3 regions of the Peribacillus sp. NPDC076916 genome follow, and region 3 is predicted to be linked to each of the others. Evidence: riboswitches for the same ligand, from Rfam matches in the RefSeq annotation. Region 3 holds a riboswitch; each other region holds the start of a gene.
The links. A riboswitch is a leader RNA that binds a small molecule or an ion and turns the genes downstream of it on or off. The one in region 3 is predicted to bind lysine.

Region 1: it holds a riboswitch for lysine, as region 3 does, so the genes downstream of both, dapA (4-hydroxy-tetrahydrodipicolinate synthase) here and ACQKFG_RS14505 (amino acid permease) in region 3, are expected to answer to the same signal.
Region 2: it holds a riboswitch for lysine, as region 3 does, so the genes downstream of both, ACQKFG_RS12860 (aspartate kinase) here and ACQKFG_RS14505 (amino acid permease) in region 3, are expected to answer to the same signal.

What each region holds. Positions count from the first base shown of each region.
Region 1 covers NZ_JBNNIU010000002.1:755,508-760,634, reverse strand. The annotation lists gene ACQKFG_RS08640 (metallophosphoesterase) at 1-737, opposite strand, end outside; partial or broken gene ACQKFG_RS08635 (MFS transporter) at 1,043-1,358, shown strand; lysine riboswitch at 1,750-1,928, shown strand; gene dapA (4-hydroxy-tetrahydrodipicolinate synthase) at 2,063-2,959, shown strand; gene ACQKFG_RS08625 (Lrp/AsnC family transcriptional regulator) at 3,586-4,056, opposite strand; gene ACQKFG_RS08620 (DMT family transporter) at 4,310-5,127, shown strand, end outside.
Region 2 covers NZ_JBNNIU010000003.1:676,050-681,176, forward strand. The annotation lists gene ACQKFG_RS12845 (electron transfer flavoprotein subunit alpha/FixB family protein) at 1-729, shown strand, start outside; gene trxA (thioredoxin) at 934-1,248, shown strand; gene uvrC (excinuclease ABC subunit UvrC) at 1,352-3,124, shown strand; lysine riboswitch at 3,186-3,362, shown strand; gene ACQKFG_RS12860 (aspartate kinase) at 3,451-4,683, shown strand; gene ACQKFG_RS12865 (YslB family protein) at 4,746-5,127, opposite strand, start outside.
Region 3 covers NZ_JBNNIU010000004.1:164,999-170,125, forward strand. The annotation lists gene ACQKFG_RS14495 (metal ABC transporter solute-binding protein, Zn/Mn family) at 1-484, opposite strand, end outside; gene ACQKFG_RS14500 (LacI family DNA-binding transcriptional regulator) at 1,150-2,112, shown strand; lysine riboswitch at 2,368-2,553, shown strand; gene ACQKFG_RS14505 (amino acid permease) at 2,649-4,100, shown strand; gene ACQKFG_RS14510 (glycoside hydrolase family 13 protein) at 4,140-5,127, opposite strand, start outside.

The DNA.
Region 1 (5,127 bases), on a different contig from region 3:
ATCGTTCTAGGGTCTTCGAGTGGATAATGAGAATGGCCTGAAAATGTAATAACCTGTGGATGTTTCTTTAATGTATCATATAAAAGTTCTTTATTTTCCTGAGTTCCCCATAAGTCACTTCCATACACAGTGTCTTTAATGTGTTGATGAAGAAAAACAAAGATTGGTTGGCCCGGATTCTCTTTTTCTGCTGCAGCTAACTTTTCGCCTAGCCAGTTAATTTGATGAACAGAATATAAACCATGCGTATTACCATTTTCCGGACTTAACGTAATAAAATCATATCCATTTACTTTTTTATGATAGTAAAGAGAATCCATTCCTGTTTTCTCGAGAAAACGATCTTGTGCTTTTTCTACTGAAAGTCCATTCCAATAATCATGGTTTCCCATAGTGAACATGGATTGAACATCGCCTTGTTTCTTCTCATTATAAATGGAGAAGAACTTATCATATTCAGTAGCGTAGCCATAGTCCGTTAAATCCCCAACGACAACAAAAGCATCCTGTTTAGGCGCAGCTTTGTTTAATTGATCCATCGCTGTTCTAAACTTGTCCATATCAGCAGTTGATCCATCATCTATATGTACATCACTGATAACAGGAAAAACGAGCTCGGGCTTACGTTTATTATCTGAATTTGAAGATTCCGAGGATGCTTGTACATTTGATAAAGAAGTTGTTAATCCCACCGTTACAATTGTCAACATTGCAGCAAATTTATTTTTCGCTTTCAAAATCATTTTCCTCCTATATATCGTTTAGTCGCTATAATTATGTAAGTATTTCCCAAGAAATAAAATATCCTCCTCATTTTTTAATTTTTATGTGGTTTACCAATTAAAATAGTAACTTTACATTATTAATAAAATATAGGTTCAGTGTAATTTAAATATTAATAAATCAAATAATACCTATGGGCAATAGTCATTCGGTTCACTTAAATTGTTTCTGGAGGAAAACTCAAGATAATTTTTCGCTTGTAGTAATGATTTGCCTTTGCTTGATGTAAAGGGGGAACTACCCCTAAACTACGTAGTTATCCCCACGAATCTTAATGGCTTTTATCATTCCATCTCATGGATTTGTAGATAGGTATGCTGTTATACGTATCTCGTTCCAATACTGAAAGGAATGAAAGCACCAAGAGTTCAATCCGTTTGATCTTGTTTGGCTGTGGATTTATATCCATTTTCAGCAACATACTCGCTGGTAAAATTGCCAGCTATAATGCTATCGAACATCTTCGGTTTGTTTTCCTTTTGCATGCAATTGTTCTGACCAGTTTTTATCGGACCACAGATAATTTTGTCATTGGTTTGGTTAACATTAGCTTGATGTTATCAATGGCCATCCTTTTCAATTTTTTGATAGTGTAATTGAATCAATGGAGTCCTACTTACATGGAAGCGATCCGTTTTCTCGCTTCCTAAACGACACTGATTTTCATATCTTTTCTGCCCTTTGTTAAATTTGTATCATGTCGTCCTCCCCACCTTGATCATCATTCTAAGTATTCATAAGATACATATCAATTTTCATAAGCTCTATCAATTGTAAAACTGACTATAAAAGATTGAAACTTTTCATACAGTTTATTTAATAAAACTATAAATGTTGAGATTACATAATATTAAAAAAGGTGAATCCATGTATTCTAAAAAAACATTTCTAAATTGTCCTTGCAATAAAGAGGATTCCTTGTTATATTACAGTCAATTAAATATTTTCTTACTTCATACTTTTTGAAGTGAGGATAGAGGAGCAAAGACCATTAGTACACATTTTGAGGAGAATGAGATCCCATGACTATTGTGGAAAGGGGAATTTGCCGAAGCGGAAAGAATCTCATGTTCTTGAAGCTGGTTCTGCTATTGAATAAATGCAGGACTGTCATATAGGAAACTATATGGAGGGCTATCTTATGCGCGGAAACATTTTTTTGATAAATATTGTTTCTACTGCAGCAGCGAATCCTCGTTGTTGCTTTTTTGCGTTTATTCCTGAATGGCCCTAACCACCTCTGAATTTTTATAAAAATTATACAAAAGGGTGTGAAGTTATGAATTTTGGCCAAGTTTTAACCGCAATGGTTACCACGTTTAATCATAATGATGAGGTTGATTTTAATGCTACGAAAACTTTAGTAAATTATTTAATTACTAATGGTTCTGATGGATTAGTAATAGCTGGTACAACTGGAGAGTCTCCTACATTAACTGCAGAAGAGAAAGTGGATTTATTCAAAATGGTTGTAGAAGTTGTTGATGGAAGAGTTCCAGTCATAGCTGGAACTGGCTCAAATAACACGAAGGCCTCCATCAGCTTAACCAAACAAGCAGAGGCAGCAGGAGTCGACGGAATCATGCTCGTTACCCCATACTATAACAAGCCGTCTCAAGAAGGATTATTCCAGCACTTTAGTGCTATTGCCCATTCAACATCATTACCGGTAATGCTTTATAATATCCCAGGACGAAGTGTCGTGAACATGTCCGTTGAGACGATTGTTAGCCTCTCAAAAATCAACAATATTGTGGCAGTAAAAGAAGCAAGTGGTGACTTAGATGCCATGGCACAAATCATCAGCAAAACAACTAGCGATTTTACATTGTACAGCGGCGATGATGGGTTAACATTACCGGTTTTTGCCATCGGAGGAACAGGCATTGTTTCGGTTGCTTCCCACATAATTGGCAATGAAATGCAAGAAATGATCAATAGCTTTAAAAGTGGGGATGTCCAAGGTGCTGCCACTGCACATCGCAACCTTCTTCCAATTATGAAAGCATTATTTGCTGCACCAAGCCCAGCACCGGTAAAATCAGCATTAAATATGCGGGGGTTAAATGTTGGAGGTGTCCGCTTACCATTGGTCTCTTTAAACGATGAAGAAAAAAGAGCACTACAAATAGCTCTACAACCGAGTAACGCAGAAGGAATTTTGTTAAGTAAATAAACTTAATGATTCATTATTCGAGTCTTCAATACCGATTTTCTGATTAAAACCCATAATAACCGGGCGAAATTAAAAAAAGCAGTACAAACTTTGAATGAAGTGTACTGCTTTTTAATCGCTGCATGGCTCAATGCTTAAACTAGTTGAGCAATATAATGATTTTATAGGATTAAGGGCAAAAGGAGAATTTACATTTTCAAGAAAAATATATGGTGTATCCAGTAGGAATTGTAAATGTCGAATTTTCTATAGCAATGATTACGGGGATTGATCATAAGCTTATTATTTCTAGTGATGTTGATATGTAATTATTAAGACAGAGTCGTTCCTTCAATCTATAATGGCTCCTTAACAAATTCAAAAGAAATAAAGTAATTATAGCTTTGACGTTCAAAATTTTGAACGAACATTATTATAGTTCAACTTAGAAATGGATTGATATCAACTTATATAACTTGATAATGAATAATAGCCTATTTTCTCTTTTATAAAGGCTATTTTTTTGACGAGTTTTTTTATCCAACCCCTTTTATCTCATGGCCTGAAGTCGCTTTCTACTACTTTTCTCTCTCTTGTTCTATCAAAAACCGTTCGTAAAAGTGACTTTTACGAACGGAACTTTTTTTCTATATGGGTAAAACTGTTGAATATTTAATTTCTCTGAGAGCTAGGCTAGTTTGAATTCTTGTTATACCTAGTTTATTTAACTTCCTAATAAATATTTCCAATTCCTTCCGATCTTTGTTAGCCACTTTTAAAAGATAATCATACTCACCTGTTAAACAATGGCACTCTAATACTTCTGACATAGAAGCTAATGCCTTCTCCAAAACTTCCAGTTTTTCAGCTTGATGTATATTCGTACTCATAAAAATAAAACATAATAAATCAAAACCTAGCTTCTCCTGGTTTAAAATTGCTACTTGTCCATTAATAAATCCTTCATTTTCCAAACGTTTTATCCTTGAATGTATAGCTGGTGGAGATAACTTGACACGCTTTGCAAGCTCAGTATTGCTTATTTGTGCATCCTTTTGCAGTAAATCTAAAATTTGAATATCAACATTATCAAGAACCTTGCTTACGATAGATTCCACTTATAGTCACTCCTTTTACAATTGTTCCAAAAACGGTATCATCCCAATAGCAAAACTTAATTTAATTCTGCATATCAGTATTTTTTTTAAATAATATTTTAAGTTTCTTCTATTATACAAAATAATATATAAAGAACTGAACTATAATGTTAAAATTAGTAGTAATTAATTATGAAAATTGAAATGTCATTGTGCACAATGGCTTCGATCTTTTTTCACTTAAACTGTGAAAGATGAAAAGGAGCAAAAAGATATGCAATATTATTATTTTTCGTTATTACTTTTAACAAGTTTATTATGGGGTGGAAACTTTGTCGTAGGAAAATCGCTTGTCGGTCATGCTTCTCCGATGACGTTGACGAGTTTAAGGTGGATCATTGCCATTAGTTGTCTTTTGCCAATTGTATGGTGGAAAGAGAGAAAAATATTTCCCCCTCGAAGTGCAATCATTCCTTTATTTTTGATGGGAATTACTGGTGTGGTTCTATTTAATCTATTACAATTTGCAGCATTAGAGAAAACTACCGCCACTAATGTTGGATTAATATCAACATTAAACATGATTTCAATTGCTATTTTTTCATTTTTCTTTTTAAAAGAAAGAATTAATATTCTCCAAATGTTTTCGATGTTTCTTTCGCTTATTGGCGTAATACTGGTACTTTCAAAAGGAAATATTGATCTATTCCTTTCATTACGATTTAATTCAGGTGATTTATATATGATGGCTGCTGTATGCGTTTGGGGAATATATTCCGTTTGTAGCAAATGGGCAATGATAACAACAACACCCATGATGGCTACATTATATTCTGGTATATTTGGACTTATAGTTCTTCTTCCGTTTAATTTTTCTAATTTTACAGTGTCTAATATAAATACTTCTTTTATACAATCTATTTTATATACAGGCGTTATCTCAACTGTAGCATGTATGGTACTTTGGAATATTGGTGTACAAAAATTAGGTACAACAACATCAGGTATTTTCTTGAATTTTAATCCTATTTTCACTGCGATTTTAGCCTTTCTATTATTAGGTGAAAAAATGACGTGGGTACAAGGAATTGG
Region 2 (5,127 bases), on a different contig from region 3:
ATCGAGCAGGAAAAGCCAGAAGGCATTTTCTTTGGACATACGGCCCTAGGAAAAGACCTTGCACCTAAATTGGCTGGAAAGCTTGAATCAGGTTTGATCTCGGACGTTACATTTATTGAAGAAGAAGGCGGAAATATCGTTTTCACCCGCCCGATATATTCTGGTAAAGCATTTGAAAAGAAAATTGTTACGGATGGCGTGATTTTCGCGACAATCCGTCCGAACAATATCGAACCATTAGCTAAAGATGAGTCCCGCTCTGGTGATGTTTCTACATTAAGTGTGGACATTAAGGATTTACGCACAATCATTAAAGATGTTGTCAGAAAAGCTAGTGAAGGGGTCGACCTTTCAGAAGCGAAAGTAATCATCGCAGGTGGACGGGGCGTGAAAAGTGAAGATGGTTTTGAACCATTAAAGGAACTTGCACAAGTTCTTGGCGGAGCGGTAGGAGCTTCCCGCGGAGCATGTGATGCGGACTATTGCGATTACTCTTTGCAAATCGGGCAAACGGGTAAAGTCGTAACACCTGACCTTTATATCGCCTGCGGAATTTCCGGTGCGATCCAGCATTTAGCGGGTATGTCCAACTCCAAGGTTATCGTTGCCATCAATAAAGATCCGGAAGCTAACATATTCAATGTAGCTGATTACGGAATTGTCGGAGACCTTTTCGAAGTCGTTCCATTACTTACGGAAGAATTCAAAAAACTAAAAGTTAACGCTTAAAATAATACAAATTAGGGGGCAAGGCATTTGGCATAAGCCGATACATGTCTTGCCCCTTTCTTTGGGCTAAGAGGAAAGGACTTCGGCCTGCATATTTATTCTTTTTTTGGACATCCTACCACTGAAGCAAAATATTAGCATCGATTCGAGCAACAATGGTATACTGTCTTTAGTTATTTGAGTAAATTTGAGGAGGAAATATATATGGCTATTGTAAATGCAACTGACCAAACTTTCACAACAGATACTAGCGAAGGTGTTGTTCTTGTAGATTTTTGGGCTCCATGGTGCGGACCTTGTAAAATGATCGCTCCAGTTCTTCAAGAGCTTGATACTGAAATTGGCGATAAAGCAAAAATCGTAAAAGTGGATGTAGATGAAAACCAAGAAACAGCAGGAAAATTCGGTGTAATGAGCATCCCGACATTAATCGTCCTTAAAGACGGTGAAGTGGTTGATAAGGTTGTTGGTTTCCAACCTAAAGAAGCACTTGCTGAACTTATTGCAAAACACGCGTAATAGTAAGATAGCTAAAAAAAGCTTCAAGTCTGCGGACTTGAAGCTTTTTTCGCTATCTTGATATATAATGATTGTAAAAATGGGAGAACAGGAGGCTGAATGCATGAATCAACAAATAAAGAATAAACTTGCCCTTCTTCCCGATCAACCTGGTTGTTATTTAATGAAGGATCGTCAGGGAACGATCATATATGTAGGCAAAGCGAAGGTGTTGAAAAATCGTGTCCGTTCTTATTTTACGGGATCTCATGATGGAAAAACATTTCGGCTCGTGAATGAGATTGAGGATTTCGAATACATCGTCACCTCTTCCAATATCGAGGCTCTTATTTTAGAGTTGAACTTAATCAAAAAACATGACCCAAAATATAATGTCATGCTAAAGGATGATAAGACGTATCCTTTCATCAAGCTGACTGCGGAACGCCACCCACGTCTAATCATTACGCGAAAAGTAAAAAAAGACAAAGGGAAATATTTCGGTCCTTATCCGAATGCATTTGCAGCTAACGAAACGAAAAAATTGCTCGACCGCATCTATCCCCTAAGAAAATGCAATACATTACCAGATCGCGTTTGTCTCTACTATCATCTTGGACAGTGCCTGGCCCCATGTGTATATGAAGTAGAGGAACAGGAATATAAAAAAATGGTGGATGATATCAACCGGTTCTTGAACGGCGGGCATACTGAAATAAAAAAAGAACTGACTGAAAAAATGCTAGTGGCATCAGAAGAGCTCGATTTCGAGAGGGCCAAGGAGTTCCGTGACAAGATTGCCCACATTGATATTACGATGGAGAAGCAAAAAATGATGACGACCGATTTCATCGACAGGGATGTATTTGGGTTTGCCTATGATAAAGGCTGGATGTGCGTACAGGTATTTTTTGTTCGGCAGGGTAAATTAATAGAAAGGGATGTTTCACTTTTTCCGGTCTATGATGAACCCGAACAGGAACTTCTTACATTCCTCGGTCAATTTTACGAGATTACGAACCATTTTAAACCAAAGGAAATCTTGCTGCCTGAATCAGTGGATGCCGAAATGGCCGAAGGACTGCTTGGGGTCAAAACGATTCACCCCAAAAGGGGGGCGAAAAAAGACATGCTTAAATTGGCGAATAAAAATGCCTCCATCGCCCTTCAGGAAAAATTCTCTTTGATTGAAAGGGATGAAGAAAGAACGATCAATGCGGTGGAAAACCTCGGGAACCAACTGGGTATCTACACCCCGCATCGAATTGAAGCTTTCGATAACTCCAATATCCAGGGAAGTGACCCTGTTTCCGCTTTAGTCGTGTTCATTGATGGGAAGCCGGAAAAAAGAGAGTACCGAAAATATAAGATCAAGACGGTCCAGGGACCTGATGATTATGAATCGATGCGTGAAGTGGTCAGAAGAAGGTATTCACGAGTATTGAAAGAAGGGCTGCCGCTTCCGGACTTGATCATCATTGATGGCGGAAAGGGACATGTCGAAGCCGTTCGGGATATTTTGGAGAATGAATTGGGCCTTGAGATTCCGCTTTCAGGCCTCATTAAGGATGAAAAGCATAGGACATCGCAATTGATGATCGGAAATCCTCTTGAAATCGTACCTCTTGATTCTCGGAGCCAGGAATTTTACCTATTGCAAAGAATTCAGGATGAAGTGCATCGGTTCGCTATTACTTTTCATCGCCAGCTACGCGGGAAAAATGCGGTTCACTCCCAGCTTGATGATATTCCAGGAGTCGGGGAAAAAAGAAGGAAGCAATTATTAAGGCATTTTGGATCATTGAAGAAAATCAAAGAGGCAACAGTCGAGGAAATCATGGAAGCTGGTATGCCAAAAGGGGTAGCCGAGGGAATCGTTAGAAAATTACAAGAATAATCTTGCTACCGATAAATCACTATGCTATGATTAAAAGGAATTTTTAACTAGACAACTTAAAAGTGCTGATAGAGGTGCGGAATTCAAGAGTAAAGACCTGGAGAAGTATGAGCTTCCATGAAAGGTTTTGAAAGGGGATGACGCCGAAGGAAGACAAGACTCATACCTTGTTTTCCTGGTCCGACATTTAATAAATGGCGGATTGTCAGGGTTTATACCCTGGAGAGCTATCTCACTGTGTTTACAGTATTGGATATGTGATCACAGCAATGAGATATTTCTCATTGCTTTTTTTATTGCCTAAAAAGTAGAGAGGGTGCATGAGGATGGCATTAATCGTTCAAAAATTCGGCGGAACATCCGTCGGTAGCGTAGAAAAAATCAAAAATGTTGCCAATCGGGTAATCGAGGAAGCGGAGAATGGAAATGAGGTAGTCGTCGTTGTTTCAGCCATGGGGAAAACAACGGACCAATTGGTTGCCATGGCCCGTGATATTTCCGGAAACCCGAGCAAAAGGGAAATGGATATGCTATTGACTACTGGGGAACAGGTAACGATTTCCCTGTTAACGATGGCATTGATTGAAGAAGGGCATGAAGCCATTTCTTATACTGGCTGGCAGGCTGGCATGCAAACGGAATCCGTTCATGGGAATGCCCGAATTTTAAACATCGATGCTTCAAGGATCCAAGCTCAGCTTCAACAGAAGAAAATAGTGGTCGTGGCCGGTTTCCAAGGTAACGACGTAAATGGGGAAATCACTACCTTGGGGCGAGGCGGTTCCGATACGACGGCGGTTGCCATCGCCGCCGCGCTGAATGCGGATAGATGCGATATTTATACGGATGTAACGGGTGTTTTCACAACGGATCCACGCTACATAAAAGGCGCGCGAAAACTCCAATCCATTTCTTACGATGAAATGCTGGAACTTGCCAACCTGGGGGCGGGCGTCCTTCATCCAAGGGCAGTCGAATATGCAAAAAATTATCAAATTCCGCTTGAAGTCCGTTCAAGCATGGTGAGAGAGTCAGGAACGATCATTGAGGAGGAAGCAACTATGGAAGAAAATTTAATTGTACGCGGCATTGCTTTTGAAGACAGTATTACGAGGGTCACAATTTATGGTTTGCCCCAATCACTTGGTGCATTATCCACAATCTTTACGACACTTGCGAAAAACCAAATTAATGTGGACATCATCATACAAAGCATGACAGCCGAGGATACGACCAATCTATCTTTTTCCACAAAAAGTGAAGATACGGAAGCGGCCTTGATCGTGCTGGAAAATAATAAAGAACAATTGGGATTCGACCGGGTCGAAACGGAGAGCGGGTTGGCCAAAGTGTCCATCGTCGGATCTGGTATGGTATCCAATCCCGGAGTGGCTGCCGAGATGTTTGAAGTGATGGCCAATACAGGCATCCAGGTGAAAATGGTCAGCACATCGGAAATTAAAGTTTCGACTGTCGTCAATGAAAAGGAAATGGTGAAGGCGGTTGAATCCCTTCATGAAGCATTTAAACTTGGTCAGCATGCAAATGTGCTAGCTTAAGTGCAGGAGTCCAATAAAAAACAGACTTCCGGTAAAAAGGGTAAGTCTGTTTTAAGGGCTAATTAGATTGGATCTCTGGGATCCCATTGGATGGTGAATATCACTTTTTTTGCGCGGCGTTTGATTTCTTCCGTTGATTCGCTGAGGAATTTTTTTTGCAGTGAAAACTGCTCGGCAAGGAAACCGGCTTCAAGCTGGAAGTGACAATCAGGGTGTAAGTCCAGGCGGCGGCTGATTATTTCACCCGTCAGGGATAATTCCATCTCGTGTTTCGTATACTTCAGGATTTCCAGATTTCCCCATCCGGCACTTTGGAAAAATTCAATAACTTCCTGATCGCCATTCAATGGAAATTTTCTTGCTAATTGTTTACCTGCCCAATAGAGGATTTGATTAGAGTCTTTTCCGAGAATATCGTTCAATAGAACTTCTCTGATTAATTCG
Region 3 (5,127 bases):
CTGTTTCATGGTCCGGATCATTGGCAATCAATTCTTTCTCCACTGCCTCCGCCGCAACGATCCAAAGCTTTACATCAAACCATACGTGGGGATCATGTTCCGATGCACTCACTTTGCGAAGTTGGTTCTCCTTGAAGCCCTCCGTTACGGCAATCGTCGGTTTATCCTTGCTCATCATTTCAAATATATCCGTCATTTTCCCTTCAAGATGCACACCGTTATAAAAAATCATATCAGCCGAATCCAGTGTCTTAACATCACCCTGTGTCGCTTTATATAGATGGGGGTCAACTCCCGGACCCATTAAACTGGTGACCTCGACATGTTTACCGCCGATATTCTCAACCAAATCTCCAATCATTCCCGTTGTTGCAATGATATTCAGCTTACCATTGCCTTTATCACTTCCAACCGTATCATTGCCACACCCCGCTAAAATCAGCAATGCAGCAATCACGCTCCCAATAGATTTCAGAAAACCCATCCATACTCCCTCCCTTTTTCCTCTTTCTAAAATAGTTTGCCATGTGCAAAAATAAGTGTAAAAATTTTTACATTGTCGTAAACGCTAAAAAGTTTCCTCTATACAACTTATTTCATACTATACACAAATATACAAAAAAGTGCAACTATTTTTTCAAACACTTCAAAAAGGACAATGACTTTCACACATGAAAAAACTGTCAGGAATCTCTACTGGGGAGCTTCCTGACAGTTGGTCATGCCGTACATGAAACAAACTCTGAAGTTATATTTATATTGTGGGGTTCTAATGGTGAATATAAACTATGGGGGCTATTTCGGAACGTTGTGAAATTCACGGGTAAATGCGCTGATTTTACGAGTAAAGTGCCTAAATTCACGAGTAAACGCTGATTTTACGCATTCCATGTGCATTGCCACTCATTTTTTCAAGGAAATTGCCAAGTACGCAAATCCCAATTCGATTCCGCAAAGCACAAAAAGGGTGATTAAAGTTTGGAACATCATGGTCTCCTCCTCCTCTAAGACTTAAAACAATCTTAAAGGATGAAACCCATACCAGAACAAGACCTTATTTGAAGAAATCTTCAGCAGCCCCACACTGTTCTCTTGCCCTGAAATGGGTTTCATACTGTACAATATAAAAAAAGAAAAAACGGTGATACCATGACAAATATTAAAGAAATAGCTCAATGTGCCGGTGTATCTGTCTCAACAGTGTCCCGTGTATTGAATGATCATCCATATGTAAGCCCAGATAAAAGAAAGAGCGTCTTGGAGGCCATCGATCGTTTGAATTATACGAGAAACATAAATGCCATTCATCTTTCAAAAGGTAAAACCAATCTTATCGGCATCATCATCCCCTTCAACAATCACCCATATTACGGGGCAATCGTTAACGGAATCACTAAACAGGCAAATGCAATTGGCTGTCATATCGTCATCTTTCAAACAAACTATGACAGAGAGAAGGAAATCGAGGCTTTTAATATGCTGCAAATGAAGCAGCTCGATGGCATTATCGTTTGTTCAAGGATTTCGGAAATGAAAATCCTTTTGGAATATCAAAAATACGGACCAATCATTTTGTGTGAAGATACGGCCCAGGCTGAATTCTCATCCATCAGCATTGATCATTATGCAGCTTTCTCCTGTGCCCTTGAGTACGTGATTGCTAAAGGATATAAGAAAATCGGATACAGCCTCGGCCGTAAAAAGAGCAGAAATAGTTCCCATCGTACAAAGGCCTTTAACGATATCATGAGTAAACATCAACTGATAAACAATAAAGAATGGCTGTTTGAAGGCAGTTATCACATCAAAGACGGTGAGCAATTGTTTCAGGAATGGAATTCGATGATGGATAAACCTGAAGCCATCATCATCACGAATGATGACACGGCGGCTGGCTTCATTCTCACCGCTAAGAAATCGGGTATAAGGGTCCCGGAGGATGTGGCCATTCTCGGTTTCAATAATGATAGCCTGGGTGAAATGCTCGACATCACGACCATTTCCTTGCCGCTGGAATGGATTGGGAAAATGGCTGTGGACCTATTTGAGAATCCTGAGGTGGTCAAACATGTAAAACTGGACTACGCCCTTATAAAAAGAAGGACCGTTTAATGATCTCCATGCTTTATTTTGGTATATAGCCATTTGAATTCTTCCTTGCCGCCATCATTCATTAACTAGGAAAAAATAACCACATAAAATAATCATTGCGATATTCATGAGATTATTTTATAATTTTGATATAGTAAAGTTTACTCAATTACTAGCAATCTATTAGCGATTGCATGAATTTCATGAGAACTATCGTCTGACGTCACTTACAAGCTGGCGCAACGATTTTAGAAAATTGAATACTTCCTCATTTACCGATGAGTTAGAGGCTGCAGCTTATAAAAGTAAAACGGACGAGATTCTGGAAAATTCAAGACTCCGTTTGAAAGGATAAATTGCCGAAGTAAGGGTATATTCCATGTATATTCTTGCTGGCGGTGTTACCGAACAGGAACACCACTGTCACGCTTTTTCAAAAAAGCGTGGGGAGCTATCTTCGGAAGGATAAACGGGTTTATTATAAACAGCCGTCGATCTTTTTCGACTGCTGTTTTTTATTTTTCGTTCCCTTCCAATAAAAAGGAGTGTAACATCAATTGTCAAATTCACAATCAGCATCAAGCCCTACTGAACTGAAAAGGAGCCTGAAAGCGCGTCATTTAATGATGATTTCATTAGGTGGAACGATTGGAACAGGTTTATTTTTAGCAAGTGGCGGTGCCATTCATTCAGCCGGTCCCGGCGGTGCCTTGGTGGCATACGCAGTCATCGGCATCATGGTTTATTACTTAATGACAAGTCTTGCAGAAATGGCAGCGTTCATGCCAGTGGCCGGTTCATTCCGTGTCTATGCATCCAAATTCGTCGATCCGTCTTTCGGTTTTGCGATTGGTTGGAACTACTGGTATAACTGGGCAATCACCATTGCCGCTGAATTGGCAGCCGTTGTCTTAATTATGAAGTTCTGGTTTCCGGATAGCCCTTCAATTATCTGGAGTGCCATTGCATTAATCACTATGTTTCTTATCAATTACATGTCAGTTAAAGGTTTCGGGGAGGCAGAATTCTGGTTTGCCATGATCAAAGTCGTGACAGTCGTCATTTTCTTGATCACGGGTGTACTGATCATTCTCGGGATCATGGGTGGGAAAGACCCAATTGGTTTTTCAAATTTCACAATGGGCGAAGGTCCCTTTAACGGTGGGTTCTTCACGATCCTGGGCGTATTCATGGCTGCCGGCTTTTCATTCCAAGGAACGGAATTGCTTGGAGTGACTGCTGGTGAAAGTGAGGATCCAGAAAAAAATATCCCAAAGGCAATCAGATCCGTTTTCTGGCGCATCATCTTATTCTATATCCTTGCCATTTTTGTAATTGGAATGATCATTCCGTTTACCGATTCACGTTTATTGAGTGAAGATGTTGCCGTAAGTCCATTCACGCTTGTATTTGAACGGGCAGGCCTTGCATTTGCTGCATCCATCATGAACGCGATCATTCTATCATCCGTACTCTCTGCCGGTAACTCTGGCATGTACGCTTCAACCCGTATGCTATGGGACTTGGCACGTGATGGGAAAGCACCGAAATTCCTAGGCAAGTTAGATAAAAGAGGAGTACCCGTGAATGCACTTATCGTGACTTCTTTAGTAGGCTGCGTTGCATTCTTAGCTTCATTTTTCGGTGATGGCGTCGTTTATATCTGGTTATTGAACGCTTCAGGCATGGCGGGATTCGTCACCTGGGTCGGGATCGCGGTTGCCCATTATCGATTCCGCAAAGCTTACGCAGCTCAAGGCCTTGATATGAATGCTTTACCATTCCGGGCAAAAGGCTTCCCATTCGGGCCTATATTCGCACTCGTCCTTTGCCTTATCATTATCATCGGACAAGGCTATCAAGCTTTCAGCAGCGATGGAATCGACTGGAATTCAATGTTTGTTTCCTACATTGGCTTAATTTTATTTTTCGCCCTATGGTTCGGCTATAAAATCAAGCATAAAACGAAAATCATTCCCCTGGAGGAATGTGATCTTAAATCAAAATAATGCGTAAAGGACCTGTTCTAAGGAGAACAGGTCCTTTTTTCATTTCAAATGATAAACACGGCATTCATATGGACGCAGAGGTTTGCTGGAGATTCCTTCTTCTTCCTGATCATAATTGCCTATCAGCCTTGTGGCTGAATATGCATGCAGCTCTTCAGGCAAAGTATAGGAGGCATCCTCTTCTTTAAAGTTACATAGCACCAACAGCTTTTCTTCTTCAAACGATCTCGTGTAGGCAAATATTCGTTCATCATCCGGCCATAGCAGTTCAAAACGGCCATAAACGACGATTTCATGTTTCTTTCGTATTTGGATAAGCTTTTTATAAAAATGAAAAATGGAATTCGGATCATTATAGGCTTTTTCTGCATTAATCTCTGGAAAATTGGGATTAACCTTAATCCAAGGCGTCCCTTTCGTGAATCCTGCGTTCCGGGAGTCATTCCACTGAAACGGTGTCCTCGCATTATCCCTGCTTCGGGCGTGGATGGCTGACATCATCCGCTCTTTTGACCAGCCATGCGAATTGACGAGTTCTTCATATGAATTCAATGTTTCGATATCACAGTAATCATCGATGCCCTCAAATGCAACATTGGTCATGCCCAGCTCTTCCCCTTGATATATATAGGGTGTCCCTTGAAGCATATGAAGGCAAGCTGCAAGCATCTTTGCGCTTTCAATACGATACTTTCCATCATCACCAAACCTTGAGACAATCCGGGGCTGATCATGGTTGTTCCAGTATAAACTGTTCCATCCATCCCCCTCCAAACCAGTCTGCCACTTAGAGAGAATTCGCTTTAAATCGGTAAGCTTCCACTTATCATTACTCCATTTCCCTGCCGGTCCGCTCCCCAAATCCATATGTTCGAATTGAAAGACCATATGTAGCTCACCACGATCTTTACCTGTGAACAATTGCGCCTCCTCCGGTGTGACGCCTGGCATCTCCCCAACCGTGATCACGTCATGTCCAGAAAGTGCCCGTTGATTGATTTCCTGCAAAAACTCATGTATGCGCGGG